2 regions of the Arcicella sp. LKC2W genome follow, and region 2 is predicted to be linked to the other one. Evidence: riboswitches for the same ligand, from Rfam matches in the RefSeq annotation. Region 2 holds a riboswitch; the other holds the start of a gene.

Region 1 (16,249 bases), on a different contig from region 2:
CAAATGTATTGGCTTGGCTTTACGGTACGCTCAAAAAATGACCAGTTTGGGAGTGACGTACGTGATGCTATGCAACAGGTTGTCAGGAAATTATCTCAACAAGAGATGTACTATTTTATGCAACGAAAAATAGCTTCAGAAGAAAACAAAAAGCAATTATTGGCGATTTCAAAGCCTGCCATAGAAAGTGTAAAAGCCAAGCAAAATAAACCCCAATCAATTGCTTCGAAAAATCCAAGTGTTGCGATGAATTTGGGCAAAATGACTGAGAAGCAATTTCCATCGGATATTTTAGTTTCAAAAGGCGTAGAAATTCTGCCAAATGGTGAAATCAGAGAGCATCAAGAGTTTTCTATTGACTTAAAAGATGAAGATGTTCTAAGCCTAATGAGTGGACAGAAGCAATTGGATGATATTTTTGGAGAAGCCATTCAACGCCATAATATGATGGTTGATGATTCGGTGAAACGTTATCAAGAATTAGCGGCTAAAAAGAAGAAAATTAAGCGTAGTCCACACATTGACCGCCACCAACAATTTGAAGAAACGGCCCAAAAAGTAAAAAATAAGGCTGAAATGGCGAAGGAAGTTTTTAACGATTTCCTGTTTACCAAACGAAGTATTTACGATAGAATCAATTATCAGATTTTGGATTCTTTGTTGAAATACGAAATCAAAATGAAGGGCATTGAAATTCCATTTGAGTATGGAATTAGTAGCTTAGAAAATCCGACTTACTTACATTATGCCTCGTCGATGAAATATAAAATGACGGGTTTAAAAAATGATAAAGATACTTACACTGTCAGTCTTTTCCCGAACGATTATAGTAATTCAGAGAACTATTTAAGGGTGTATTTCCCCAATCAAGACCGTTACATTATTCGCAATATTTGGATGATGTACGCTACTTCATTACTCTTGATTTTGGTCGTTTTGGGTTGTTTTTATGTAGCGGTTAGCACAATTTTGAAGCAAAAGCAATTGGCAGATATTAAAAATGACTTCATCAATAACATGACGCATGAGTTTAAAACGCCAATTTCTACCATTTCATTGGCAACTCAAATGCTTGGCGATGAATCCGTTGCGGCAAGTCCAACGATATTTAAACGTTATTTAGGCATTATTCAAGATGAAAACAAACGACTTGGCTCGCAAGTTGAAAAGGTTTTGCAAACTGCCCAAATGGAACGTGGAGAGGTTCAATTGAAATTAGGCACGGTAAATGTGCATCAAATTATTGAGCGAGTTTTGGAAAATATTAGTCCCCAAATTGAACTTCGAGAAGGAATAATTGACGTAGATTTACAGGCAGAAAACGTAGAAATTCAAGCGGATGAAGTGCATTTAACCAATATCCTTTTTAACCTTTTGGATAATGCCAATAAGTATTCGCCCGAAAAACCAATCATCAAAATCACGACGGAAGACACCGAAAAGGGTCTTTCTATCAAAGTAAGCGATAAAGGAATTGGTATGGCAAAGGATTCTATCAAGCAAATTTTCGAGAAATTCTACCGTGTACCTACGGGCAATGTCCACGACGTAAAAGGCTTCGGCTTAGGATTGAGTTACGTAAAAAAGATGGTGGAAGAACATCATGGGAAAATTAATGTGCAAAGTAAATTGGGCGAAGGAAGTGAGTTTGAGGTGGTGTTGCCTGTGTAAATTATGCGTTAAAAACGCAAAACCAAACCCAATGGCAAATTGGAGTGAGTAAGTTTCCTCAATAATTGATTCGTTTTATCGTATTTGAAATTAATCATGCAATTCTATACAAAAAATCATAAATTGCATGATTAATTTCAAAAACCATGATTGAGAGAAGTCAAAAAGCTCAAATAGAAAAACTCATTAAACATTTCCCAGCCGTTGGAATTGTGGGGGCGAGACAAGTAGGAAAGACTACTTTGGTCAAAAACTTAGAGCCTGTTTTGGATAAACCTTGTGTTTATTTTGATTTGGAGTCACCCAGAGTCATGGCTCAATTGAAGGAGAATCCAGAATGGTTTTTATCTCAATATCAAGACAAAACCGTTATCATTGACGAAGTACAATTGATGCTTGAATTATTCCCCTTGCTTCGTTCTCTAATTGACGAAAACCGAGTGGCTGGTAGGTTTATTTTATTGGGTTCAGCATCGCCTACTTTTTTGGCAAATAGTGCCGAAACGTTAGCGGGCAGAATTGCTTATTTAGAATTGCCACCGCTGCAGTTTTCGGAAATAATTTCATCAGATATTGACCTTAAAAAACATTGGTTCAGAGGTGGTTTCCCAGATGCTTTATTAGCTCCCGATGATGACATTTGGGCTTTGTGGCAAGAGAATTTTATCAAGACATACATCACAAGAGATTTGGTTAATCTCGGACTGAGCCTTAGCCCGACTTTGCTTTATAATCTCATGCTTATGCTTACGGGAGTTCATGGTTCAACCTTGACTTATAGCGATTTAGCCAATTCATTAAACGTCAATGTAAAAATAATTACCCAAACCCTTGACGTTTTAGAGCAAGCATTTTTGATTCGTAGATTGCAGCCTTGGTTCGTAAATATCAGTAAAAGAGTCGTTAAAAGTCCTAAATTGTATTATCGTGATTCGGGAAATTTACATTATTTGTCTAACGTTTTTGACTATGATTCTTTGTTGAGAAATAAACTCATCGGACACTCGTGGGAAGGCTACGTGATTGAGCAAATTTGTAACGCATTGCATAGTTCCATAAAACCCTATTTTTACCGAACTTCCAATCAAGCTGAAATGGATTTGGTATTAGTAAAAGGCATTACACCCGTGGTATCCATTGAAATCAAATTATCATCCGCTAATTCCTTAACCAGAGGTACAACCGAAGCATTAAACGATTTAAAAACCGAACATAATTTTGTAATTACTACGGAAGGAGGAAACTATTTCACTCGTCCAGAATGGAAGGTTTGTAATTTGGGAGAAATTATGGTGAATTTGGCAGATTTAGGGCTTTTAAATAAAATATCGGAATTATCTACTATTTGTCGCAAGACAAAATTAGACCACGGATAGAACAGATAAAACAGATTTACACTGATTTTTCTTTAAATTTATCCGTGTAAATCCGTTGAATCAGTACAAGCTGTGGGCTAATTTTATTCTGCGACAAATTGTAGATAGTTCCGTAAAATATATTAAAAATCAAACCAAATTTAACAAAATGACTAAGATTCTACTCGCCGAAGACGACCCAAATTTGGGAACATTATTGCAAGAATATTTGACCATCAAAGGTTACGAAACCACTTTGGCAAAAGACGGCGACGAAGCCCTCACGAAGTTCGTCCAACAACCTTATGACCTTTGTATTTTTGACGTAATGATGCCCAAAAAAGACGGTTTTACATTGGCAAAAGAAGTAAGAATGTCAGACCGAGATACGCCTATTATCTTTCTGACGGCTAAAGCTATGAAAGAAGACACACTTCAAGGTTTTAAATTGGGGGCGGATGATTATATGACAAAACCGTTTTCGATGGAAGAATTATTGGCTCGTTTGCAAGCAGTTTTACGAAGAAGTCAGAAGGAAGAACTACAAAATGAGAAAGTTACGAGCTTCAAAATCAGAGGTTTTGTCTTTGATTCTGAAAAACAAACGCTCATACACCATGACGAATCCCAGAAATTAACTGTCAAAGAATCGCAATTATTAAAGCTCCTTTGCGAAAATATGGGCAACTCCGTAAGCCGTAGCTTTGCCCTAAAAATGGTTTGGGGGGACGATACCTATTTCAATGCCCGAAGTATGGATGTTTACATTACTAAACTTCGCAAATTCCTAAAAGAAGAGCCTGAAATTCAAATAGTTAATGTTCATGGCGAAGGCTTTAAATTAATGGTTTAGTATATATCCTGATACTTCTGCATCGACTGAAAATATCGTTTGTAAATTATGGAAATCATGTTTTTCCTTGAATTTCCATTTTTACAACATACCTTTGTACCACAATCACAAAAAGGGGTGCCTCATAACAACGGGCTGAGATTATACCCATTGAACCTGATGCAGTATAATGCTGTCGAAGGGAATTTTGTTCAATCACAAAATTAATGGTTTTTTGTATGTTAAATCTGACTGGATTTGACTCCTTTGCCTGTCTTGAACTCAAATTCAAGCAATGAAAAACAGTAATCAGTTAGCAGTAAACAGTGAACAATCACTGGCTAACAACTACTTATCTTCTATTTTTTGCCGTTGTTTATCAATCGCAAATCTATTTTTTCTTACTGTTTGCTGTTTACTGCTCACTGTAAACTGTGCATTCGCTCAAGTTTCCATTTCTGGAAAAATCACCGATGCTGAAACAGGAAAGCCACTTGTTTCTGCTAACGTAATTTTAGAGAATACATCGAGAGGAACTGCCACCAATCAGCAAGGAATTTATACGTTGAAAAATCTCAAAAAAGGCTCATACGTTCTAAAAATCAGCTATTTAGGATTTTCGAAAATTTCAAAAACTATTGATTTACAGAAAGATGAAACGTTTAACTTTTCGCTTCAAAAATCAACTTTCGAGGCTGACGAAGTAGTTGTAAATGCTACTCGTGCCAATGCAAATTCGGCAATGGCATATTCTGACATCAGCAAAGAATATCTCCAAAAGCAAAATTTAGGGCAAGATATTCCACAATTATTGAACTTCACGCCATCGTTGGTCACTACTTCTGATGCTGGTGCGGGCGTGGGTTACACAGGTATTCGTATTCGTGGAACGGACGCAACTCGTATCAATGTAACGATTAATGGTATTCCGATTAACGATTCTGAGTCTCAAGGAACTTATTGGGTAAATATGCCAGACTTGGCAAGTTCGACAAACTCGGTACAAATTCAGCGTGGCGTAGGAACTTCTACCAACGGAGCAGGTGCTTTTGGGGCAACGGTCAATCTTTCAACTAACGAATTCAGAAAAGACCCTTACGCAGAAATTAATAACTCGATTGGCTCATTCAAAACTCGTAAAAGTACAATTATGGTTGGCTCTGGCTTATTGAATGGAAAATTTACCGTTGATGGACGTTTATCGAAATTGGTTTCTGACGGTTACATTGACCGTGCATCGTCTGATTTGAAATCATTTTACCTTTCGGGTGCTTATTTTGGCAAAAAATCTTTTGTGCGTTTAAATGTATTTTCGGGTAAAGAAAAAACGTATCAATCTTGGTATGGTTTGTCAGAAAGTGATTTATTAGTGAATCGCAAAATGAACTATTATACTTATCCAAACCAAACGGATAATTATCAGCAAGACCACTACCAATTGCTTTCTTCGCACGTTTTGGCTTCAAATTGGACTTTCAACCTTAACTTTCACTACACAAAAGGGGCTGGTTATTATGAAGAATATAAAGAAGAAGATAAGTTTTCGAACTACGGTTTACCAAACATCGTGAACGGAACAGAAACTATTAAAAAGACAGATTTAATTCGTAGAAAATGGTTAGATAATGATTTTTATGGCACAACGTTCTCGTTGGAATATCAAGGAAACAACAAAATTTCAGCGACTTTTGGCGGTGGTTATAATCAATATGATGGCGACCATTTTGGCGAAATTATTTGGGCAAAATATGCTCAAAATATTCCATTGGGACAACGTTGGTATGAGAATAATTCAATCAAGAAAGATTTTAATTTATACGGAAAAATCAATTATGCACTTGCTGAAAACTTAAATGCCTTTGCTGATTTACAGGTTCGTACCGTCAATTATAGCATGAAGGGAATTGCCAGCAAACTCCAAGATATTACACAACAGGTGGATTACTCTTTCTTCAATCCAAAATTTGGGTTAACCTATCAATTGAATAATTCATCAACCGTTTTTGGGTCATTTAGTGTTGGGAATAAAGAACCAAGTCGCCAAGATTTTGTAGATAATGCTCCTAAATATCCACAAGCTGAAACGCTTAACGATTGGGAAATTGGTTACAAAACTCAATTATCGAACGTTGCATTATCTGTAAATGGTTACATGATGAACTACAAAAACCAATTGGTTTTAACAGGAAAAGTAAATGATGTTGGTGAAGCTATCAGAATAAATGTACCCGAAAGTTACCGCATGGGTATTGAAATTGAAGCAGGCGTTCAAGTTATCAAAACCTTGAAAATCAATGCAAATGCTACATTTTCAAACAATAAAATCAAGAATTTTACGGAAATTGTGCCTAATTATGATGGCGATGCCGACGGTGTAAATCAATTTGCAGAAACAAATATTGCCTTTTCACCGAGTACAATTTTGGGTTCACAAGTTTTATTTACGCCTGTTAAAAACTTAGAATTTGGCTTTTTATCAAAATACGTTGGGAAACAATATTTAGATAATACCACCGACGACAAGCGTAAATTGAACGCTTATTTCACCAACGATTTAAGAGCCATTTATACCGTAAAAGGAAAAACATTGAAAGAGGTAAATTTCAGTTTCTTGGTGAATAATCTCTTCAATACTTTGTACGAATCTAACGGATATTCTTATAGTTATATTTATGACAAACAGACAATTACAGAGAATTATTATTATCCACAAGCAGGTACAAATGTGATGTTTGGGGTGAATCTGAAATTCTAAAGAATTAATACCTCTAATTATTTAGCTTAAATTTTAAGGCTCAAGTTTAATTACTTGAGCCTTTTTTTGTTAGCTCGCAATCCAAAATATATCCTATGTCGTAGATATGTTTGATTATTAGTTTAAAAATACATTATTAACATCATGGAAAGGATAAAAAAAATTCTGAAAATTTCAACTTATACCGTATTGTCTTTTTTCATCGCTTTGGTTGTTTATGCCAACTGGGAAGAGCCTTCTCTATCGGACAAACTTAACTTAAAGCCCATAGAATTAAGGGTTTTCACACTTAATAATGACGTTTCAACGGAAGACAGTTTACAGATTGCTAAAAATCTTGCTGATAATAAAGGAATAACCGCTTCAACGATTAATCCACAAGGAAAAACCATCAGTATTACTTATCACGCCGATGAAACATCTGAAAGCGAATTACAGAAAGCTGTGGAAGCAGAAAAATTTGAAGCTAAAAAAGTCGATTTCACAGCATTTAAAGGGCCACAATGCCCCGTTCCTTCTGAATATATTGATTTTATCATCAATACAAAAAAGGCTCTTTGTTTTAGATGAGTAATGGGCAACAAATCCTATTAATAGCATTTACTCCTCAGCGTTATAAAATTTTGCCTTAAAGTTTACTTCTGAAATTACTTTTTGACGCTAAAAACTTTGCCCGAGTTTTAAAATCATCGCAAATTTGGATAGAACGGGCTTATTCAAGTTTGTAATTAATTTTCTTATCATAACATGAAAAAATCAATGCAACTATGTGGAGCGTTCCTCATGGCAGGAACGTTATTGTTTACATCTTGCAAAAAAGAGGAAACAGCCGTTACTCCAACGCCAACTCTTTATGCACGCTTAGGTGGAAATCCTGCTATTTCGGCAGTAATTGACCAATTTATTGCTAACGTAGCGGGCGACGCACGTATCAACGCATTTTTTGCTGATGCTGCAGCTGACCCTGCTCGTTTGACTAAGTTGCGTAACAATCTTATTAATCAGGTGGGTATGGCAACGGGTGGAACAGAGAAATACACAGGTTTAGACATGAAAACTTCTCACAAAGGAATGGGAATTGAAGAATCTCATTTTAATGCTTTGGTAGAAGATTTGTCATTAGCTTTAGACAAATTCAAAGTTCCAACAACAGAGAAAACTGAATTATTAACTGCTTTGGCTGGTATGAAAGCTGACATCGTGGAAGGACCAACAACGCTTTATGCTCGTTTGGGTGGCAATGGAGCAATCACTGCTGTCATTGACGACTTTATCGGTAAAGTTGCCGCTGATTCACGTATTAACGCATTTTTTGCTGCTGCTGCTGCTGACCCAGCTCGCTTGAATCGTCTGAAACTGAACCTTGTCAATCAAGTTGGACAAGCTTCTGGAGGTCCAGAAAAATATTCAGGTCTTGACATGAAAACGGCTCACAAAGGCATGAAAATTACAGATGCTCAATTCAATGCTTTAGTGGAAGATTTACAGGCCTCTTTAGTGAAATTCAAGGTTGAATCAAGAACTAAAATTCAGTTATTAACCGCATTAGGTGGCATGAGAGCTGATATTGTAGGGCAATAATTATTGGTTGATTGGTTATTGGGGAATTGGTTATTGGTATTTGAGAAAGCTCATTTTGATTAACTATTTCGGTTATAAAATTTTAATTGCCTATCAATTAAACACTTACAAACATTTATTCCCCAATAATCAATAATACAATTAACCTATTCACCAATAACCCGTAACAAATCAACCAATAAACTGACTTTTGTCATATTGTACTATTTTAAGAGATACTACTTTCGAGAATTACATTTTCATCAACATAAAACTAACTATTTATACCTATTCTAAATTAGAAAACTACCTTAAAAATTACCTATCATTTCCCCTAAAAATATTCGTTCTTGTTGTAATTTTGCAGTCCAAACAATTTATATGAATTTGGAACTGTGCCAAACCATAATTGTTTAATTTTCAATGATTTAACAATTTACAAGCGTAAAATTAATTGTCATTATTGAATCGGAATCGTAAAGAATCATGCAAAATATATTCAAAGCGTTTAGTCTATCATATAAATCTGCTCCATTGGCAGTTCGTGAACAAGTCACTTTAACGGAAGGAGAAATAAAAGACTTTTCTCTGAAAATCAAGGACTTATTTGGAATCCAAGAGTGTTTGGTTGTTTCAACCTGCAATCGTACCGAAGTTTATTACACTTCTGAGCAAGATATTACAGCAGACGTAATCAAAGCATTACTTACCTACAAAGGTATTATTGACACTGAATCATATTTTGTACATTTCCAACAATTCAACCTTCAAGCAGATGCCGTTAAGCACCTTTTTGAAGTAGCAACTGGTTTACATTCACAAGTAGTTGGAGATTTACAGATTCCAAACCAAATCAAACATTCGTATCAATTTTCGGCTGATTTGAACATGGCTGGCCCATTCCTTCACCGTTTGATGCACACGATTTTCTTCTCAAACAAGAGAGTTGCTCAAGAAACTTCCTTCCGTGACGGAGCCGCATCTACTTCTTATGCTGCCGTTGCTCTTACCGAAGAAGTTACACAAAACATCAACAATCCAAAAGTTTTAATTTTAGGTTTAGGAGAAATTGGTATTGATGTTTGTCATAATATTGCTGACAAAGAATTTGCTGAAATTACGGTCATGAATCGTACCAGAGCAAAAGCGGAAGATATTGCTAAAGGAAATAATTTTAGAATTGCCGATTTTATTGAATTAGAAAATGAAATTAGAAGAGCAGACGTAATTATTTCATCAGTAATGATTGATAAACCATTGATTACGAAAGAATTAATGGAGAAAATCGGCATTCTTACTTTCAAATATTTTATTGATTTATCTGTTCCGAGAAGTGTAGAAGATAACGTAGAGGAAGTTGCGGGAGCATTAGTATATAACGTTGATAGCCTTCGTGAGCGTGCCGACGAAGCTTTACGCATTCGTTTAGCGTCCATTCCAGACGTTGAAAGAATTATCGACGAGGCGATTGTTGCCTTTAATGATTGGTCAAGAGAAATGGTTGTTTCTCCAACTATCAACAAACTCAAAAATTCATTAGAGCAAATCAGAAAAGAAGAAATTGCTCGTCATTTGAAAAACTTATCGCCCGAAGAATCAGAAAGAATTGAGAAAATCACGATGGGCATTGTTCAAAAAATCATGAAATCGCCCGTGTTGAATCTAAAAGCCGCCTGCAAACGTGGCGATGCTGACCAATTGGTAGATATAATTACAGAATTATTCGATTTAGAAAAACAAGCAAATAGTGCTTATGTTCATTAGTAAAAAAGTCCTTCAAAATTGATTTGAAGGACTTTTTTACTAATGGTTGAATGTTTATTCCTGATTAAATTTCAAAGTAATTTATCAACTTTATATTCTGTTCGGTTATATCCCGCAAAAACGCCAAATCCTCCTTTCACATTGGAATAAAGCCTTGAAGGTTCTGCAAAAGGATTGTCATTATTTCGCTTAATTTCTTCTAAAGATTTATGAAATTTTGCATAATTTTCATCTGTGTGACAAACCAATAAAGTCTGATATCGAACATATTGATACGGTCCGTTTGAACCCAATTGTTTATCTCTTAGTTGCAAAGATTGGGGCGTTATCACTTCACCATTTTTAACTTTGTCATCTTCAATTCCGTAAATCGCACCGTCTCCTTCTAATCTAATTTCTTTAGGAGACAAGGTTTCAAAATAGCTTAATACAAATACTGAATAATAATTTTTCTGATTTGGAAAATCCTTCCATTGAATAAAATACTCTGTTCCATCACTAAATGGAGATGGCTCTACTTTCGTTTTTACTAAACTAATCCCTTGTTTATCAATTTGTTGTGGAATTATGCAAAATGCTGTCAAATTATCTCCTTCGGGTGTCGTTAGTTTCATTTCATATCGTTTACCCTCAATCACATCAAAGCCTTTTGCCGAAGCTGAGTAATTTAAAAGCCCTTTATTCCATTTCAGTTCAAGACGTTGATTCAGTTCATTGGTAAGAATAATAGTCGCATTACTTACGATGGGATTACTAATTTTTGAGCCTGTGCCAACGGTTGGATTTGTCCCCCAAACTTTGGCAGTGATAACAGTATCTTGTGGACAAAGAAATATCTCAACACAAGGAGTTTTAACGGAAAACACCTCACGCTCTTCAATCGTCGAAAGAGCATCGCAGGACATCACTAAAGTAGAAATAGAAAGAATAAAAAGTATCTTTTTCACAGCATCAAAATTTAAAATGATAACTCACCGAAGGCACAATCGGGAAAAGCCCCTGACGGTATAATTGATAATCAGAAGAACCACTCACCGCTCTACTTTCATAATAAAAGGGATTTATGCGATTGTAGAGATTATAGGCACTGACTTCCCAAGTTCTTTCAATTTTTTTCTTTTTCTTAAAAAATCTAAAACCAACGTCTAATCTATGATAGGGAGCAGCCCGATAATTATTTTGCTCCCCTAATTGTTCTACTCTTATTGCTGAATTACCATAAACATCCCCAAAACTGTGCTTTGAGGCATAATGAGTACCAATTGGGATGGTTATGTTGTTGCCAGTTCCATACACCCACGTAACGGAAAGCGTGGTTTTTGGACGTAATTTGTAAATTCCTACGAACGAAAAATCATGTCGGCGGTCATATTTTGGGTAAAATTCTTGTCCATTATTTAATTCTGGGAATTGATGTTTTATCCATGAAAGTGTATAGCCCATCCATCCAGAAAGTCGTCCGTATTTTTTCTGTAAAAAAACTTCCATTCCATAAGCCTTTCCTTTTCCAGAGGTTACATTTTCCTGCCAATCAACCGAATTAACACGATTTGGATTTGCTCCAAAATCTAATACTAAGAAATTTGCTCCTTGTTTATATCCCAAAATATTATCCATTTCTTTGTAATATCCTTCTACACTCAAAGACATATTTGACTTCGGTAAATCTCTGACAATGCCCAAAGCCACTTGTTGTGCTTTTTGAGGAGCAATTTTCTCCGTAGAAGGCACCCATAAATCAGTTGGAAGACCCAAACCAGAATTTGAAAGGAGGTGGATATATTGATTCATCTGCGTATAAGAAGCCTTGATTGCCCAATTTTCAGATGGAAGGAATGAGGCAGTAAAACGGGGTTCAAGATTGGTATAAGTACGTTCTCCAACGATAAACGTACTTTCTCTTAACCCAAAATTAGTATTGAATTTAGAAGATATTTTCCATGAATTTTCAAGATAAATTGCTCCCTCCAAAGCCTTAATTTCATTAGCTCTTACGCCCGAAGTATCTTTTTCCGGATTTTTTAGAACGTAAGCATTCGGAGCAAATAAATGCTGGGTGATAATTCCGCCAAATTTTATGGAGAAATTAGGACTTACAAAAGCATCAAAGTCTGTTTTGAAAGTAAAATCACGAATTTTAGAAGAATATTCTAATAAATAATCGCCTTGTGGTGTTGGCTTTTGGTTATAAACTCTGAATTTATACTGACTAAAAATGAGAGAAGTATTTACGAATATTTTTTCCGAAATCAACCGATTCCAGCGTAGTGTTGCCGTAGTATTTCCCCATCCAAAACCATCTTCTGATTTATCATTTTTATCCGTAATAGCAGAAACATCTCGCCCTAAATAAGTGCTGAGATATAAACGGTCTTTGGAACTAAGTTCGGTATTAATTTTTGCGTTTAAGTCATAAAAATAAAGACTTGGGAAACTACTACTTGGAACGATGAGGTCGGCATAAGTACGTCGGGCAGAGATAAGATACGAAACAGGTTTTTTGAACTTTATTGGTCCTTCGATGGTAAGTTTGCTACTGATAAAACCAATACTGCCTTCGCCATGAAATTTATCTCGACTTCCTTCTTTCATCTGCATTTCGAGAACCGAAGAAATACGACCTCCAAAATGAGCAGGAAAGCCCCCTTTTGTTAATTCGACACTTTTGAGAGCATCGTTATTGAAAGTTGAAAAGAACCCAAAAAGATGATTGGCATTATATACTACGGCATCATCTAAAATCATTAAATTTTGGTCAGGACTACCTCCACGCACGTATAAGCCCGTTGTTCCTTCATTTCCTTTCTGAACACCTGGTAGTAATTGAAGCGTTTTGATAACGTCTTTTTCTCCCAAGATTACGGAAACTTCCTTGAACTGTTGCATCGGAATAGAGATTTTGCTCATCTCTATTTTTTCAGATTCTTTGGCTTGTTTTTCGGATAAAACAGCAACTTCTTCGAGTAAAGTAACAGCAGGCTCTAAATCAATATTGAGGGTTTGATTTTTTTGAAGAATAATTTTTTGCGTAAAAGATTTATACCCAACCCGTGAAAAAACGATTTCTTGCTCACGATTTCCTTCCAATTTGATTGAGTAAAAACCATATTGATTGGAAGTCGTGCCAATTCGAGTATTGTTCACAGACACGCTTACATCACGCAAGGATTCTCCACTCTTTTGTTCACGAATAAATCCACTGAGGGTTTGAGCAAACGAAGGTGTATTTAGGAATATTAAGGTTAAGAGGAGGAAGGTTTTCTTCATTTTTCGAGGTAGATTTTCGCCCATTTATTTTTTTCATATGCCTTTACAATGCCACTAAATATTCGTTTATTGGTATCCAATTCTTCGACATCATATGTACCTTGCAGTGTAAAGATTGGTTTTATTGTGGGGTCATACGTAGAAAATAATACCTGTCTGTCATATGCATAACTTTTAGGGTCGTACTGTAATTTGGCTGTTTGTCCATAGATAGTTTGTGTACCTTCACAAATTCTACTATTTGGAAGACAAACTTCGGAAAAATAAATATTTGAATTTTGAAAATTTATAGTCGAATCAATTGTACTGTAAGCATCGTCATTGTAGTAAACAATCTTTTTAATGTTCCATGTACTTTTGCCAAACATTCCGATGAACCGTTCAGCATCCTTCTCTTCATCTGTTTTACAAGCGGTGAAAAGAAAAATTAGGAATAAGATTGAAAGTGTTTTTTTCATGATTTCATTGAGTTAAAATAGCCTTTCCATGAACTTATGAAAAGGCTATAATTTAGATAATTACTCGGAATTATCTACTATTTGTCGCAAGACAAAATTAGCCCACGGATAGAACAGATAAAACAGATTTACACTGATTTTTCTTTAAATTTATCCGTGTAAATCAGTTGAATCAGTACAATCTGTGGTCTAATTTTATTCTGCGGCAAATTGTAGATAGTTCCGTAATTACTTGTCCGTGCGCCCCGTAAAGCCACTTACTTTGATAAAAAACTTATTATTTACATCTTCATTGGGCGATAATTTGTGAACATAACCCTTCCCTTGCCACCACCAGCCTGGGTAAGAAATTCTATTCATCCATTTTGCTCCTATATAATCATCGCCATTATAAACCTTATAAGTGACTCCTCCAGCTACTGTTTGAGTTGATTGCTCATCTGAATCTCCAATGCCATCATTTTCCCAAAAAGCCATATAGACTTGAGGGTATTGGTCTACATCAAATGATGTGTAGGGGTGATCCATTTGAGTATAAGCCCAAGCTCCATCATCATTGATATCGTGATAGGAATTACCTGAGCCATAAACTTGACCTTGATTATTCATTACGTATGTATAAACCTCTATTTCAGGGTCTCCCATAAGCCAACCTTCAAAGCCTGACCAACCATTACCATCTGTAATTCCGTTAAGGAAAATTGCATCGCTATATTCAGAATAATACCATGATTGTCCGCCCATTACTCTTGAAGACATTAATCTCTTCTGACAGTCCCACTGTCACCATGCCCAAACGTTGTAATGTTTTTTTCATTACCTTTGCATTGGGTTTAATTGTTAGAAATTTGACCTTTAAGCCCCATCTGGTCGCCAAACTTAGAATGGGCTTAATTTTGCAAAGGTTTACGGTTTTTGTAGCACTACAAAATTTAAAATCATAAAAAATATTCCATATAGAATATTCCAAGAAATACTTAAAAAACCGTTTGTTAATTGTATTAAAAAAAATAAAATTATATTTTTGCCGTGCTTCCCGCTTTTGTAGCACTTGCCACACTGACTATAATTCGCTACGTTATATCCGTGTTACAATATTTTTTCCACTAATAACTAAACTTATAACTATGTTCTATAAAAAAACAACTTCTAAGATCTATGAAATTTCAAGGTTCTATTGTCAAAAAAACTCGTCAAGAAAAAGGGTATAAACAATGTTATCTCGCTTATCTAATCGGTATTTCTCAATCTCATTTATCAAAAATTGAAAGTGATAAGGCAGTCGTAACTGTTCCTGAACTCGTAAAAATTGCAAATTCATTGGATAAACAATTTTCCTACTTTATAACCTGATTTTTTAATGACTTTTGCCATTTGTCTTTGACTATTATATACCTTTGAGCATATTTAATCAATCTTATGCTTCGTAGACTTATTCGTTTAATTCCCCTTTTCTTGGTTGTATTTCTTGCCATTTTTGCATGGGAAAAACTGAAAGATTTCAAAAATCCATTTAGCAGTGGGGAAGTGGAGGTTTCGCACAATGTGTTGTTGCAACAAATTTCGTCGATGGGGAAATTGGAGTTGGTCAAATACAATTTTAGAGATGTCGTAGAAAGTAAAATCAAGAAAGATTTACTGCCCGATGCCAAAGTGCTTTTAATTGTTTCGGGCGAAGCAACGGGTTGTTTAGATTTGACTAAAATTAAGGTATCAGATATTGCCGAAAATGGCGATACTTTAGTTATTCATTTACCCGAACCAGAAATCTGTAATTATAAAATAGACCACTCAAAATCAAGGGTTTATGATACAGAATATGCGTTTTTGGATGAAGCAAAATTGGTAGATAATGCTTTTCAAAAAGCAGAAAGTGAGATAGCACAAAATGCCCAATCAATGGGCATTTTGGAACAGACGAAAAAATCTGCGGAACAAGTTTTAAAACCTTTTTTGGAAAATGTTTCTAAGAAAAAAGTGATTCTTCGATATGCTATGAAAGATAGTAAATGGGAATTGCGATAGAGTAACACAGACTTTAGTCTGTAATCATACACGAGACAGACTGAAGTCTATAATCATACACGAGACAGACTAAAGTCTATAATCATACATGAGACAGACTGAAGTCTATAATCATACACGAGACAGACTAAAGTCTATAATCATACATGAGACAGACTGAAGTCTGTGTTACTTAAATTACCACAACCACTTTCCCCATTACTTTTCTGTTTAAAATCTCATTTAATGCCTCTGATGCTTGTTCAAGTGTGTATTGGGCGTGGATGTGAGGCTTTAGATTTCCTTCAGCAATAAAACCCAAAAGTTCCTTGAAGTTTTGCATACTTTGTTTAGGTTCATTAGCGGCAAATGCTCCCCAAAATACACCAACGATTGATGCACCTTTCAGTAATGGCAAATTCAAAGGTAAACTTGGAATGTCGCCCGCTGCAAAACCAATCACTAAATAACGTCCTTTCCAAGCAATTGAACGAAAAGCTGGTTCGGTATATTTACCTCCAACGGGGTCGTAAACAACATCTACGCCTTTTCCACCCGTAATTTCTTTGATGCGTTCTCGTAA
Region 2 (16,249 bases):
CGAAAAAGGGCGTAATCGAGGAAATGAAATGGAATATTTTGTTTTCCAAAATGTTTTTTCCAAATAATCGAGGTGCAAAGCCGTATAAAAACAGTCGGTTCGCCAATCTTCCAAACCTATCAAAACACCTAAACCCATTTTATGAATTTCCGCTTTCCCCAAACGTTCGGGCGTTTCTAACCGATACTGAAAATTAGATTTTTTACCCTTCGGATGATGCAATTTATAGTCTTCTTCGTGATACGTTTCTTGATAAACTAACACGGTATTTAATCCTTCGGCAATTAATTCAGTATAATCTGTTTCGTCCAAAGGCTGTACTTCCATCGAAATATGCGAAAAATACGGACGTATTAATTGAATTACTTTCTTCAAATACGGCACGCCAACGGTCTGATTTGCCTCGCCCGTTACCAATAAAACATGGTCGAAACCCATTGATTTTAATACCTCAACTTCGGCAATAACTTCTTGGTCGTTGAGGGTTTTTCGCTTGATTTTATTATCAAAACTAAAGCCACAATATGTACAAATATTTTGACATTCATTGGATAAATACAAAGGCACGTACATTTGAATCGTTTTGCCAAAGCGTTTTTGGGTAATCTGTTGGCTTTTTTGTGCCAATATTTCCAAAAATGGCATGGCAGCAGGCGAAATCAACGCCTTAAAATCCTCCAAATTACGTTTGGACGTTTGCAGAGCGTGTTGAACATCTTGGGCAGTTTTTGCCAAAATACTCTGTTTGACGCTGTCCCAAGAATGTTGCTGAAATAACGTTTGGAAAGAATTCATCGTTATAAATTTAAAAATGCCGTCAACGGACTACTCGCCACAGCGTGATTATTTAGGGGTGCTAATCTGGCTTCAAAAGCCATTCTACCTGCTTCTACTGCCATTTTGAAGGCAATTGCCATCGCAACGGGATTTTGTGCTACGGCAATTGCGGTATTTACCAACACGGCATCCGCTCCAATTTCCATTGCTTTGGCGGCATCCGAAGGCGACCCAATACCTGCATCCACAATAACAGGAACGTTACTTTGTTCGATTATTATCTCTAAAAAATCAATCGTTCGTAAGCCTTTATTACTCCCAATTGGCGAACCCAAAGGCATTACTGCCGCCACGCCTACGTCTTCCAAACGTTTGCACAAAACAGGGTCGGCGTGAATGTAAGGCAACACAACAAAACCCAATTTCACCAATTCTTCTGCCGCTTTTAGGGTTTCGATTGGGTCGGGTAAAAGGTATTTTGGGTCGGGATGAATTTCTAATTTTACCCAATTCGTTTGCATGGCTTCACGAGCCAATTGAGCGGCAAAAACGGCTTCTTTGGCATTTCTCACGCCCGAAGTATTGGGCAACCAATTGATATGGGGGTGGTTCAAATGAGTTAAAATATCATCGGCTGGATTTTGTAAATCTACCCGTTTGAGGGCAATCGTCACTAATTCCGAACCAGAGGCTAACAGACTTTCTTCCATCAAATCATTGGAACTAAATTTTCCTGTACCCGTAAAAAGTCTTGACGTAAATTCTTTATTGGCTATTTTCATTTTCAGTACGACAGGTTTCCAACCTGTCAAAAGGGTCTATTTGAGTACAACAGGTTTCTAACCTGTTCAAAAGGATTTGGTAGGACAGGTTTCCAACCTGTTCAAAAGGATTTGGTAGGACAGGTTTTCTAACCTGTTCAAAATTTGTTGGCTGACAGGTTGAAAACCTGTCCTACTTTAAAGCAGCTATCAAATTTTGCGTAACAGAAACAGGATTTTCTGCTAAATTTATTAAAGAAGAAATGGCGATTCCGTGCAAATGAGTGGCTTTTAGCATAGCTACATCGTCTAAAGTTATGCCTCCAATGCCAATAATTGGTAATGATAAATTTGCCATTTTACACTGTTCTAAAATAGCTTGATAGCCTTCTAAACCTAAAATTGGACTCAAATTTTTCTTGGTTTTTGTAAAGCGAAAAGGACCTAAACCGATATAATTTACCTTTGCTTCGTGCAGAAACTGAATATCTTCAAAAGTATTTGCAGTACCTCCAATGATAGACTTTTCGTCTAACATCGCTCTTGCTTCAATCGGTGAGCCATCGGTTTTACCCAAATGCACGCCATCCGCTTCAATTTCTAAGGCTATTTGGGCATTATCATTGATAATTAAAGTTGCTCCAAAGTTTTTACAAACTTCTTGGGTACGCAAAGCGGTTTCTTTCCAGTCGGGAAATGCCTGATTTTTTACTCGTAATTGCACCCAATCTGCTCCGCCTTCGCAAGCTAAACGGGCTTGTTCCCAATGCGAAATATGGGTTAAATCTTGAGTGATATAATGTAAGTTTGATATTTTCATTTTATTGTTTTTGAATTAAAATGATGATAGCCCAACAGACTATTATTGCTGCCTAAAAATGCTGTGATATACTTTTTGGCTTCTTCACAGGCTTTTTCTAAGGGCAAACCTTTGGCTAAATTGGCGGTAATTGCCGATGAAAGTACGCAACCAGAACCATGTTTTTCACCCTGTTTAATTCGTTTTGCGAAATACTCAAATCGTTGATTTTGATAAAATAATACGTCTTTACTTTCGTCCAAATTACCATGACCGCCTTTAAGAAAAACTGCACAATTTTCGGCTAAAATCTGGGCTTTCTGTTCCGTATTTATCGAGTCATTTACTAATAAATTCGCTTCGGGTAAATTGGGCGTTAGTACATAAATCTGTTTTAAAATCGTTTTTAAGGTAATGACATTGATTTTATCGTGAAAGTTAAAACCCGCACTGGCTTTTAAAATCGGGTCCCAAATGATGATTACCTCAGGATTCCAAGCCAATAATGCGGTGATAATTTTTGATAAATCTTCTAAACTTTTCACCAATCCAATTTTAACATATTGAATTGAATATTTCTCAAACAGTAATTTTGCTTGCTCAATAATCAACTCATTATCAACCCATTGCACCGAATCAAAACGATTTTCGTGTTGTACAGTCAAAGCCGTACAAACGCCTAAACCATATATTTGATTAGCTTCAAAAGTTTTAATATCTGCCAAGAGTCCCGCCCCGCCCGATGGGTCAAAACCTGCGATGGTGAGGGCAAAAGGTCTTTTATTCATGGTTTATTGAGGTTGGATATTCTTTATTACCTTAATTTGAACTTTCGGGAAATTAAATCTTACTTGACAGATTAGAAATCTGTCCTACCTGCCAAACCGAACCCATCAACGCATATCCTTGAAAACCAATCGCTTGTATTATTCCAATGTTGTCGTTACTTATTCCTCCCAACGCTAAAACAGGCACAATACTTTGTCGATTTTCAAAGAAATGTGTTAATGTTTCTACTGAAAAAGCAGATGGATAATCAGCCTTTGAAATACTTTGAAAAATAGGACTCAAAAAAACATAATCAGCTTTGCATGGCAATTGCTCAATGGCTTCCAAACTATGCAAAGAAAAACTAACGGTCAATCCTTTTTTTCGCAATGTTTTTACCGTTGAAATCAAGGTTTCGTTAGATAGTTTTTGCCTAATTGTTTCGGTAAAATGAACGCCTTTGAGGTTATATTTTTTCAATAAATCATGGTGTGAATGCAACACAATTTGTCGATAAAATTTGGGAGAAATTTGCCTTAAAAATGCCATTAATTCTTCAGATGATTTCTCTGGTTTTCGGAGATGGAAAACCAAAGAATTATCTGTTAATAACTGTTCTATCAAGCCAATTTCCCCCTCAAAATCAGTCGGATTTGAAATGATTATTTTTTTCATGGTTCGTCTTTTTGGCACGCAGATGACTCAGATGCTACGCAACGCAGATTTTCACAGATTTTTTAAAGATTTGTAGGAAATCTTTAAAATCTAAATTGTTGATAGTTTATAATATTTTGAAAATAAAAATCTGCGTTGCGAAGCATCTGCGGTATCTGCGTGCCATAATCATCATCCTTAAATATACACCTCTGAACCTGCCTCAATGAAGTTTTTTGAGCGTTCTGCCATGCCTTTGGCTAAGGCTTCCTGTTCGTCAACACCCATATTATCAGCATAATCACGTACTTCTTGCGTAATTTTCATTGAACAGAAATTGGGTCCACACATCGAACAAAAATGGGCAATTTTTGCTCCTTCTGCTGGCAAGGTTTCATCGTGATATTCACGAGCGGTATCTGGGTCGAGGGATAAATTAAATTGGTCTTCCCAACGGAATTCAAAACGTGCTTTACTCAAAGCATTATCCCGAATTTGAGCACCGTAATGTCCTTTGGCAAGGTCGGCAGCGTGAGCCGCAATTTTATAGGTAATCACCCCAACTTTTACATCTTCTTTATTAGGTAATCCTAAGTGTTCTTTTGGCGTTACATAACAGAGCATCGCACAGCCAAACCAGCCAATCATTGCCGCCCCAATGCCTGATGTAATGTGGTCGTAAGCGGGAGCAATATCGGTTGTGAGGGGTCCAAGTGTGTAAAAAGGAGCTTCGTGACATTCTTGTAATTGCTTATCCATATTTTCCTTAATGAGGTGCATCGGCACGTGTCCCGGCCCTTCAATAATGGTTTGAATATCGTGTTTCCAAGCAATTTTGGTCAGTTCTCCCAACGTTTCTAATTCCGCAAATTGGGCAGCATCATTGGCATCGGCAATGCTTCCAGGACGTAAACCGTCGCCTAACGAAAACGCTACGTCATACGCTTTCATGATTTCGCAAATGTCCTCAAAATGGGTGTACAAAAAGTTCTCTTTGTGATGTGCCAAGCACCATTTTGCCATAATACTGCCCCCACGAGACACAATGCCCGTTACCCGTTTTGCCGTCATTGGTACATAACGCAACAACACGCCCGCATGAATCGTGAAATAATCAACGCCTTGTTCGGCTTGTTCGATGAGGGTATCTCTGAAAATTTCCCATGTCAAATCTTCTGCTTTTCCGCCTACTTTTTCAAGGGCTTGGTAAATTGGAACAGTACCAATTGGCACGGGCGAATTACGGATAATCCACTCACGGGTTTCGTGAATATTTTTACCCGTCGATAAATCCATGATGGTATCGGCACCCCAACGACAAGCCCAAACGGTCTTTTCAACTTCTTCTTCAATGTTCGACGATACGGCTGAGTTTCCGATATTGGCATTAATTTTCACCAAAAAATTACGTCCCAAAATCATCGGTTCGCTTTCTGGATGGTTGACGTTATTCGGAATTACGGCACGTCCTAAGGCTACTTCCGAACGCACAAATTCTGGCGTAATTAAGCCTTTTTGCGTATTTGCTCCAAAACTGTGTCCAGCGTGTTGGTGTCCGATATTGTTTAATCTCTCAATTCTTTGATTTTCACGAATGGCGATATATTCCATTTCGGGCGTAATAATGCCTTTTTTAGCATAATGCAACTGCGAAACATTTTGTCCTGCTTTTGCTCTTAATGGTTTTTTCAAATGTTCAAAACGAAGAGCATCCAAACTTGGATTAGACAATCTTTCAAGTCCATAATTTGAAGTAATTGAGTCCAATTCTTCTACATCGCCACGCTCTAAAATCCAGTTTTGACGCAAACGTGGCAAGCCTTTTCTTACATCAATATCAATGTTCGGGTCTGTAAATGGGCCACTGGTATCATACACCGTTACAGGAGCATTTTTTGAGGCAATTTTACCATTTATTGAAGTATCTGAAAGCGTAATTTCACGCATAGCTACTTGAATATCATGCAATTGCCCTTGTACATATATTTTTTTAGAGGCAGGAAATGGGGCTCTACTAATAACCTCTGTTTGAGGTGTTTTTTCAGCTTTTTTCATTGAAAGTACGACAGGTTTCCAACCTGTCAATTGAGGTTAAATACAGGTTAAAAACCTGTGCTACATGAGAAATTACAGGTTAGAAACCTGTGTTACATGGATTAATTACAGGTTGGAAACCTGTGTTACATGAGAGAATACAGGTTGGAAACCTGTGTTACATGGATTAATTACAGGTTGAAACCTGTGTTACGTAGATTAATTACAGGTTGAAACCTGTGTTACCCGCCTTGTGTAGCCCGAATGAGCATTAAGCGGTCGTTTTGATTTAAAGTGATTTCTTGCCAATCGGTTTTTCTGATGACTTCGTCATTAATGGCTACGGCAATGCCTTGAACTTCAAAAATTTGGAGTTTTGTTAAAATATCAACGATTGTTGGGGGAGGTTCAAACTCGGTTGGTTGGTCGTTAATAAAGATGTTCATGTGTTCAATTGATTTAAAAATTAATTACAAATGAACTTTTGGAGAAGACCTAATGATGGGAAAAGCGAAAATTGGTAAAATTAATGGGTCAAAAAAATACACGGGATTATGCCTAAAAAGCGAATGCTTTTAGACCCAAAACAGTCATAAAATTTCAACAAAGCAACCCAACAATTTCAATTTTGTTTGATTGTCACTCATTAAATTTAACCAAGAAAAGCAGTGAAATTTTGAAAACGGAATACACCGAATCGCTATGAAATGTCTGCCTTACTTTTTCCTACGCAGCAACTACGCTGTTCAGGTTTTGAGGGTATAATCTCAGCCCGTAATATTAAAGGCACCCCTAAAGTTTGGACAAATGTAAAGGATAATTTTATATACTGATGCTTTTCAATTGGAAAAAATATTTTTTTGCCGATTTTTAATCGAATAACAAAAAACCACAAACCATTGAAATTCAGATAGATAAACATAAATCATAATAGTTTCAATCCATTTGAAATTCATTTTACGCAATTGTATTTTCTAATATTCATTCAAATGTTCTTTTATAAAAGAACGAAAAAAAACACGCTAATTAATTATCAATAGAAAATATTGAATGGGCTTCCCGAAAGTGATTATGAGTAGAATAATATCTAATCATGGTTTAATTCATTATAGAAAATATATTCTTGTCCTCTTTAAACATTTCTCATGTACAGACCATTCAAAGCATCTACCGACTATGAGTTGCTTGTTCTCTTAAGGGAAGACAACGAAGCTGCTTTTGAGGAAATTTATCGTCGTTATTTTCAAAAACTACATTCGCTGGCAAAACGGCGAATAAATAATGTACAACACACCGAAGATATTGTTCACGATTTATTCTTGAATCTGTGGCTCAATCGCCACAAAATACAGATTGACACCCTTCAGAATTATTTGATGCGAAGTGTAAAATATCGTGTATTGGATGAATTAGACCATCAAACGGTAAAACAAAAATTTGTTGATTATCAATCATTTACACCTCAAATTTCTAATAATACAGAAGAAAATATTCTTTATTCAGATGCGATGAAGTTGTATGAAGAAAATTTAGTTTTTCTTCCTGATAAATGTAGAGAAGTATTTTTATTAAGTAGAAATGGACTTTCTCAAAAAGAAATTGCTTCTCAATTGGGTATTTCTGAAAATACCGTCGAAAATCATATCGCTAAAGCTCTACGGTTACTCAAAACCAGAATGTCAGAATTTATTAGCCCCAATGTCTTATTTCCTGTTTTTTTCTTCCTTTTTGAAAAATAATTAAAAAAATTACCATTCAAGTAGTGGAAACACTTTGCCCAACCGACCTTGTTTATGTGGGGTAAATGGTATTTTCCGTATAAAAAATATTAATATATATGAACCTCAATGACTTAAAGAGTGACGATGAGATTTTTAACTCACTAAAAGAAAAATATACTCCAGAGGAATTTAAAAAATTATTAGCGTGGTATAATGCTTTTGATGATACACAAGACCTCGGAGAAGATGATATTTCGGAAGTTGAGGAAAAAATTTGGGGCAAACTCCAGCAAAGCACTGCTTCTGCTGACGAGATATTTGACGAACCGAAAGGTTTGAGTATGACATTATTTAAAACTTGGTCACTTGTGGGGCTGGCGGCGAGCCTCATATTGGTAGCAGGTTGGATTTTTATTGGAAAAAATAATGGAGAGTCTGTACAAAAACAATTTACAACACTCCGAGAAGTGGCTAAAGCAGATTTACCACTTTGGCAAACCTTCACCAATACGTCTCATGCCATCTATGAATTAGACCTACCAGACGGTACGAAAGTTTGGTTAAACCCTGCTACGACGATTTCGTATAAGATTTTAGCAAATGCTCCTACACGTGATATTTATCTGGAAGGAGAGGCTTTTTTCGATGTAAAACCGAATAAAGAACAACCCTTTCATGTAAAAAACAAGGGGTTGAATGTAGTAGTTCTGGGAACAAGTTTCAATGTTTTGGCATCTGAAAAAGATGATAAATATGAAGTTTCCGTGGTAACAGGCAAAGTAAAAGTAAAATATCAAGACCCTGAACATAGCGACCGTTTCAATCAAGTTATTATTACTCCACAGCAAGAAGTCATTATCAAAAAACAAGAAAATACCTTAGAAACGCATGATTTGACTTTGGAACATTCCGAGCATCGGCAATTATGGGAACCAATTAGTATTGGTTTTGATGAAGTTCCTATCGGAAAAGTGCTAACAAAATTGGAGCAGGAATTTGGGGTAACTATCAGAACTCCCAATGCGACTATTCGAAAATGTACCTTGTTTGGCAATTTTAATAATCAACGCTTACCTGTGATTTTGGATATTATTTGTAGCTCTATAAATGCTACCTACCAAATTGATGGTCAAGACATTACGATTATTGGCGAAGGTTGTCAGTAAAAATCAGGTGGTGATGAATTGTTAGTTTGCCATTCGATTATTTTCAGATTTCAATATCATTAAGTAAAATTTTAACAAAAAAAAGCGAAAGTGCTACCAACACTTTCGCCCAAATTTAACCCAAATCATACTATCAAGGTGATTCATTGAGTAAATGTAGATTTCAAAACTAAAATCGTACAGAGCAAATTTATGGAAAAACAATTTATTAAGACAACAATTCTAAAAATCATGCGGATAACTGTCGTACAGTTTGCCTTTGTCATAGCCTTTATGGTTGTTGCGTATGCCAAAGATGCTCTTGCTCAGGAAATTTTGAGCAAGACTGTAACGGTCTCCATCAAAAACACCAACATCAAAGGTGTCCTAAATGAACTACAACGGGAGTCGGGTGTGACATTTGTTTTTAGTTCAAAAAACAATTTTACACAGGTAAATAATTTGAGCTTAACCGCCAACAACGAAAAATTACAAAATGTGTTAGGTCGTTTTTTACCACCCCTTAATATTGGCTACAAAGTGGTACATAATGCCATCGTACTTACTCCAATAGCCCCAATTGAGGAAAGGGGAAATACGCCCAGTACCGAAGAAGTTGAATTACCCAAAGCAGTCATCGACAACCCTATTAAAGGGAAAATTGTGGATTCTGAAACAGGCGAAGCACTTCCAGGCGTTTCTGTCAAGTTGAAAGGGTCTTCTAAAGGCACAACTTCAGATACCAAAGGAAATTATAGTATCAGTGTACCCAAAGGTGCTGTTTTGGTATTCTCATTTATTGGTATGAAAACTCAAGAAATTTCGGTAGATGACCGTACCGAAGTCAACGTTTCTTTCGTAAATGATAATAGTATTTTAGATGAGGTTTCTATTGTAAGTGATGGTTATGGGATTGTCAAAAAAACCGATAATACGGGTTCTGTGGCTTCCATGTCAGCAAGAGATATTAGAAATATTCCACTCACAAGTGCTGCCCAAGCCATGACAGGGCGTTTGGCTGGGGTAAGTGTACAAACAACTGACGGCTCGCCAGATGCGGACGTAGTTATTCGTGTTCGTGGTGGTGGTTCAATTACTCAAGACAATTCTCCCTTATTTGTAGTTGATGGATTTATTGTTAGTAGTATTAAGGACGTTCCGCCGTCGGATATTGAGTCAATTAACGTTTTAAAAGATGCTGCTTCTACGGCTATTTATGGAGCTCAAGCTTCAAATGGGGTTGTGGTAATTACCACCAAAAAACCAAAATCTGGCAGAACAACGGTTTCGTATAATGGTTTTTTCCAATTCAAAAAATTGCCTTCAAACAGAGCCTACAAGGTTTTATCACCTTATGAATATGTAATGGCAAACTATGAAAAAGCAAAATTAGGAAGTACCGCAACCCTAACAAGCATGGAGAAATATTTTGGTAAATACGGCGATTATGATTTATATAAAAATCAAAAAGGAACTGATTGGCAAGATGAATTATTTGGTTCTCCAAGAATGTCGCAACAGCACAATGTAAGTATTGGCGGTGGAAATGAAAATACAATGTTCAATTTAAGCATTACCAACAATACTGACCAAGGATTATTAACGGGTTCGGGTTATACCAGAAATGTATTGAATTTTAAATTGAATCAAAAAATTGCAAAGAATCTGAAATTTGATGCTTCTACTCGTATTACCAGTACAATTGTGGACGGTGCGGGTACGGCTGGAGCTCAATTGAGTATTAAAGATGCCATTCAGACTCGTCCAATCAACGGTATTGCCGACCAATTAGACATTGATTTGGGTGGAGCAAGTACCGATGATGATTTTGCCTCTTTCCTGACGGCTTTGGTAAGTCCAACCAAGTTGGTTGCACAAGACTGGAGAAAGAAAAATACTAATGACTATGTTTTAAACGCAGGTTTGACATGGACAATTTTGAAAGGATTAGATTTTAAAACAACCATAACTGGGTCTAAAACCTATGATAAAAGTCTCCGATTTTATGGGCCACTTACAGGAGAATCCTTTAATAATGGAGGAAGTTTGCCTATTGGTGAAAAAACACAAACCGAGACTAATTCCTTACGTTGGCTAAACACTTTAGGTTTTCAAATGTCGGGAATGGGAAATCATAAATTAGACTTTTTATTAGGACAAGAAATCTATACAGTTGGTGGAAATCAAAGTTTTATTCGTACTGAAGACTTCCGAGCATCCATCTTACCGCAAGATTTATTTGCCAATATGGCACTGGGTAGAACTGACCGCCAATATGCCATTGAAAATACGGATGCCAACAGAATTTCAGGTTTTGGTAGAGTAAATTATCAATTCAAAGACCGATATTTAGCCACAGTAACCTTCCGTGCGGATGCTTCAAGTAAATTTAGCGAAGCGAATCGAGTTGGATTTTTCCCTGCGGTGGCTTTAGGTTGGAAGCTCTCTGAAACAGAATTATTCAAATCAATCAAATCATTAGATGAATTGAAACTTCGTGCCAGTTATGGAGCTACTGGTAATGACCGAATTGACCCCACTTCAACCAAACCACTGTTTGAAACAACTACCTTGAGAGGACCAGGTTTTGGTAATGCAGACAATGTATATTATACGCCCGTTGGAACAGTTTTATACAATCCAAACTTGAAATGGGAAACAACCGTTACAACTAACATCGGTTTAGATTTTGCCTTTTTCAAACAACGTTTAACGGGTAGTTTGGACTTATATGAAAATGTAACGAAAGACTTATTATTACAATCGGCAATTCCATCAAGTTCTGGTTTTACCAAACAATGGAACAACGTGGGTAGTACCTCAAACAGAGGTATTGAATTAGGATTAACCGCCTATATCGCTGATAAGGCAGATTATTCATTCTCAACCAATTTTAATATTGGTGTAAACAAAGCCAAAATTCTTGAATTAGACGGTACAACCGAGCGTTTTATTCAGTCGGGTTGGGCAAGTACGGATTTAAGAGAACAAGAAGATTTTTATTTAAAAGTGGGTGGAACAATTGGTGATGTTTATGGATATGTTACGGATGGATTTTATTCGACAAATGACTTTTCGAGTTATGATGCAACAACCAGAAAATACATATTAAAAGAAGGAATTACCAACTCCACAACCATTACTGGAAACACCGCTATACGTCCAGGGTTTTTAAAATTGAAAGATTTGAATGGAGACGGTATCATCAACGCCAGCGACCGTCAAGTGATAGGAAATACGCTCCCAAAAGCACAAGGCGGTTTTGGTTTCAATGGCCGTTATAAAGGTTTTGATGCGTCGGTTTTCTTTAACTGGTCGTATGGCAATGATGTCTATAATGCAGGAAAAATTCAGTACAATCAGTTTCGCCGTGTTACTTATGGAAACTTAACTGATGCCATGAGTTTGGATAACCGTTATTCATATTTAGACATTGATGGAAAATACACAGGAACGGCAGGCGGAATTGTGACCGACTTGACACAATTAGCAGAAATAAATGCGAATAAAACAATCTGGTCGCCATTTACCTTCAATGATTCTCAGGCAATTATTCACTCTTGGGCAGTTGAGGACGGTTCTTTCATTCGTTTGAACAATGTAAACATTGGCTATTCTTTACCAAAAGGCTTGATTGGAAAATTGGGAATGTCACAGTGTAGATTCTATGTAACAGGTAATAATCTTCATATTTGGACTAAATATACAGGATACGACCCAGAGGTAAGTACAGCAAAAAATAGCACTTCGGCACTGACTCCTGGGATTGACAATTCGTCATTTCCAAGAAGTCGCTCTTATACCGTAGGGCTTAGTATTACTTTTTAAGTAAAAGAAAATACCTCGTAAATGTTATTTTAATGCTCATTCAATAATTTCAGAATATGAAAAAATATATGCTTTTACTCGCAGGGTTGTCTCTATTGTTGACTTCCTGCAAAGATTTTTTAGAACCAGACTCTCTTTCAACTTTCGATACAAAATATATTTATTCCAATGTGGATGATGCCCGAAAAGGCGTAAATGCCATTTATGAACCCTTCGGACAAGATGCTTTTCGCTCTCGTTTGTCGAATAATATGACGGGCAATACCGACATTGAACGTCAAAGCGGATGGGGTGCAACTGGAGCTCGTTTTGAGGTTTGGGATTTGAATGCCAACGCTGCCAATGCAGATTTGAAAATTGTATGGAATGCCGCCTATACCGCTATTCGCAATTGTAATGTTTCAATTGAAGGTATTTTGGCAAGTGAAGCATTAACATCAGGCAATGCAGCAACCACCAAAAAAATGAACAATATGCTTGGTGAAGCTTATACCGTGAGAGCTTATTGGTACAGTATGTTGGCTTATTATTTTGGAGATGTGCCTAATGTTCGTGAAGCTCCAAAAGCTGGAAATAATTTCTTCTTGACGAAAGAAGACCGTAACGCTATTTTGTCGCAATGTATTCAAGATTTAATTGATATTGAACCTAAAATGTTGTGGGCTGATGAAACTGGCTATGGCATTGAGCAAGTAAACCGTGAATATACCATAGGCATGATTTCTCGTTTGGCTTTGCAAAGAGGCGGATATTATTTGACACCTGCTTTGAAAATGGAACGAAAATCCGATTATTTAGACTATTACAAAATAGCAAAAACGTATGCACAAAAATTGATTACCTTAAAAGACCGTGCGTTACCAACAGATTTTCGTCAAGTGTTTTTGAATGAATCCAAATTAATTGCTCCCTCAAATAGTGATATTCTCTTTGAAATTCCTTTTGCCAATGGTAATGGAGACGTAGGTTGGAATATTGGTATCACCGTTGAAGGTGGAGCAACTGCCTCGCATAGTTATGGTTCTGGCAATAATTATATGTCGATTCCACCATCCTACTATTTTTCTTTTGATACGCTGGACATTCGTCGTGATGTTACTTGTGCATTTTATAAAATTAATACAACTGGACAACAGGTTTTTGTCACCAATGCCCTAAACATTGCACAAGGAAAATGGAGTCGCTGGTTTTTGGATAAAGCTCCTGGTATTGCCTCAGCCAAAGGAACAGGCATCAACTGGCCAATGTTGCGATATTCAGATGTATTATTAATGTTAGCAGAAGCAGAAAATGAAATCAATGGTCCAACGGCAATTGCTCAAGATGCCCTAAAACGAGTACGACAAAGAGCATTTGCGGCTAAACATTGGAGTGAAAAAGTGGATACTTACATTTCAACCATTTCAAAAAGTAAATCAACTTTCTTTGATGGCATCGTAAATGAACGTGCTTGGGAATTTGGAGGAGAAATGATTCGTAAATATGAATTAATCCGTTGGAATTTATATGCTAAAAAAGCAGAAGAAACCGTAAATACCCTAAAATTAATGGCTGATGCTGCCACAACAGGCACGGGTCAATATGCTGATTTACCAGACTTTATGTATTGGAAACGTAATACAAGTGGCGTATTTACCATCTTAAATCCAAACAAAAAATACATTGGCACACCAGATGCGTCTTGGACGAAAGTATCCTTTTTGGCAAGTATGAAAACCACTACTGGATATGGCGAATGGTTACTTAAAGATTGGGATAAACATTATAATTCAGGGCCTGCCAAAGGAGTGGCTCGTTATGTTTTCCCAATTCCTTCCGAAGCCATCACCAATAGTCAAGGAAAATTAGCCAATGATGGTTATCAGTTTCAGTAGATTTTAATTAAAAACCGAAGCATTTAACAGCAGAAAGATGAATAAAAATCATATAATAAAATCATTTTGGGTAGCATTGGCAGGCGTTAGTTTATTGCTTGCTTGTAAGCCAGAAGAAGAGCTTGTTCAACAAACTCGCCTTTTCATGCCTGTATTGAAAAAAGATTTGTCGGCACTCAACAATACCATTATTGTAAATATGGCAGATGCAAAAACTGCCACAGGTTATACCGTAGAAGTAAGTAGAGATACCTTCAAAACTGTTGATTATAAGATAACTACCGATACCAGTTATGTTGTCGTAAATGACCAATTGTTAAAAGGGGAATCCCTTTTTTGGAATACTTTGTACCAAATAAGAGCCACAGCTTTGGCAGCAGATGCTGTTTATAATAGCAAAATATCTGATTTGGGAAGTGTCAAAACAGATAAATTTCCAAGTATTCTTATCGTTCCAACATCGGCAGATTTATTAGACGTTTCTGCACGAGTAAAGTGGAATATTTCTACGGGAATTAAGGTTGCTAAAATCAAAGTTTTTGCAAAAACAGATTTGAAATTAGCAACTCCCTTGGCAACTTACGACGTTAGCGATGCCGACCAAAAGGTGGGAATTACGATTGTCAAGAAATTATTACCCGAAACAACCTACCAATTAGCCATTTATGATGCCACAGGTAAAGTACAAGGTTGGGACAATTATACAACTATCAAGCAAGCAGTTGACACAAAACAAACCAATGTAATTGACCTTTCTGAAAGTGATGACGCAACGGCATTGAATACGGCTTTAGCCAATGTAGTAGATGGGGGAATCATTGTTTTGAAAAAAGGAGCAACTTACACCATGCCAACTAACCCATTTTCAAAGTCGGTTTTAATAACAAGTGCCTATGGTTTTGGAGAACAAAAAACAATTATTACCACTACTGGTGGTGGGGTAATTGCTGATGGCTCAACAATTGACTATATCCGTTTTTCAAATGTTGAAATTAAAGGGGCTGACATCGGAGCAAGTTATGTTTTTAATCCTGATAGAGCCACTGCAACACTTTTGAAAGAATTGACTTTTGATAATTGTATTCTATCAAATATGCGTGGAGTTTTGAGAATGAGAACGAGAATGTTTCTTACCAATTTCAACATTAAAAACTCTATCGTTTACCAAATTGGAACGTATGGTATTTTAACCACTGATACCGATGGTGCAGGAATGGCGGCAGTTGATAATATTGCCTTCCAAAATAGCACTTTTAGTAAGATTAACATTTTTCTTACTTCAAGACAAAGTTCAAAATCAGTCTTAATTTCAGATTGTACCTTGAATGAAGTTGGTTCAAATACCAATGCTTCTGTATTATTATTCAACTGGCGAGGAACAACTGCCGCAACCAATAATGTAAGCAATGGAATAAAAATTTCTAATTGTGTTTGGGGCGGAGCTTGGGACCAAGCAGGTACACCAACGGCGGTTTCGATAAGAGCAAAATCTCCTACGGCACTTGCCACGACAAATTTTACCGTTGAAAATACTTATTCCACCAGTACATTGACCTTTGTGGCGGGGTCAGAAATTAGCGGATTCCCGTCGTCTGTCTATGCTAAAACAGCGGCAGATTTATGGGTTAGCCCAACAAGTGGCTTAAATTTCAATTTTAAAGACTTGAGTTTCGCAGGGAGAAAAGATACTGGTGACCCACGTTGGAGAATAAAATAAAGATAGATTAAGTTGGATTTATTTATAAAGCTCCCTGATTTTTGGGGAGCTTTTTTTAAAGCCAATTAAACAAATTAACTATTTGATTTACAGATAATTGACTTAATATCTAAAACTATGCAACAACAATCTCAATTTGTAAAATTTATCGAAAATATATACTCAATGTCA

The links. Region 2 has a riboswitch for thiamine pyrophosphate ahead of thiS (sulfur carrier protein ThiS). Riboswitches for the same ligand answer to the same signal wherever they lie in the genome.
Region 1: another riboswitch for thiamine pyrophosphate. It lies ahead of VB796_RS03330 (TonB-dependent receptor); the one in region 2 lies ahead of thiS (sulfur carrier protein ThiS).

Annotation. Positions count from the first base shown of each region.
Region 1 covers NZ_JAYGIN010000003.1:71,179-87,427, reverse strand. Annotated here, with positions in the region: gene VB796_RS03345 (HAMP domain-containing sensor histidine kinase) at 1-1,671, shown strand, start outside; gene VB796_RS03340 (ATP-binding protein) at 1,818-3,047, shown strand; gene VB796_RS03335 (response regulator transcription factor) at 3,196-3,879, shown strand; TPP riboswitch at 3,983-4,081, shown strand; gene VB796_RS03330 (TonB-dependent receptor) at 4,154-6,613, shown strand; gene VB796_RS03325 (hypothetical protein) at 6,758-7,183, shown strand; gene VB796_RS03320 (group 1 truncated hemoglobin) at 7,361-8,194, shown strand; gene hemA (glutamyl-tRNA reductase) at 8,660-9,937, shown strand; gene VB796_RS03310 (DUF4249 domain-containing protein) at 10,009-10,884, opposite strand; gene VB796_RS03305 (TonB-dependent receptor) at 10,889-13,204, opposite strand; gene VB796_RS03300 (hypothetical protein) at 13,201-13,662, opposite strand; gene VB796_RS03295 (hypothetical protein) at 13,891-14,421, opposite strand; gene VB796_RS23770 (helix-turn-helix domain-containing protein) at 14,821-15,015, shown strand; gene VB796_RS03290 (DUF4230 domain-containing protein) at 15,082-15,687, shown strand; gene VB796_RS03285 (NADPH:quinone oxidoreductase family protein) at 15,860-16,249, opposite strand, start outside.
Region 2 covers NZ_JAYGIN010000021.1:48,224-64,472, reverse strand. Annotated here, with positions in the region: gene thiH (2-iminoacetate synthase ThiH) at 1-795, opposite strand, end outside; gene VB796_RS17290 (thiazole synthase) at 798-1,559, opposite strand; gene VB796_RS17285 (thiamine phosphate synthase) at 1,732-2,358, opposite strand; gene VB796_RS17280 (hydroxymethylpyrimidine/phosphomethylpyrimidine kinase) at 2,355-3,125, opposite strand; gene VB796_RS17275 (thiamine phosphate synthase) at 3,178-3,780, opposite strand; gene thiC (phosphomethylpyrimidine synthase ThiC) at 3,958-5,814, opposite strand; gene thiS (sulfur carrier protein ThiS) at 6,036-6,239, opposite strand; TPP riboswitch at 6,500-6,597, opposite strand; gene VB796_RS17260 (RNA polymerase sigma-70 factor) at 6,939-7,532, shown strand; gene VB796_RS17255 (FecR family protein) at 7,631-8,680, shown strand; gene VB796_RS17250 (TonB-dependent receptor) at 8,873-12,487, shown strand; gene VB796_RS17245 (RagB/SusD family nutrient uptake outer membrane protein) at 12,544-14,361, shown strand; gene VB796_RS17240 (DUF5123 domain-containing protein) at 14,399-16,078, shown strand; gene VB796_RS17235 (pectinesterase family protein) at 16,244-16,249, shown strand, end outside.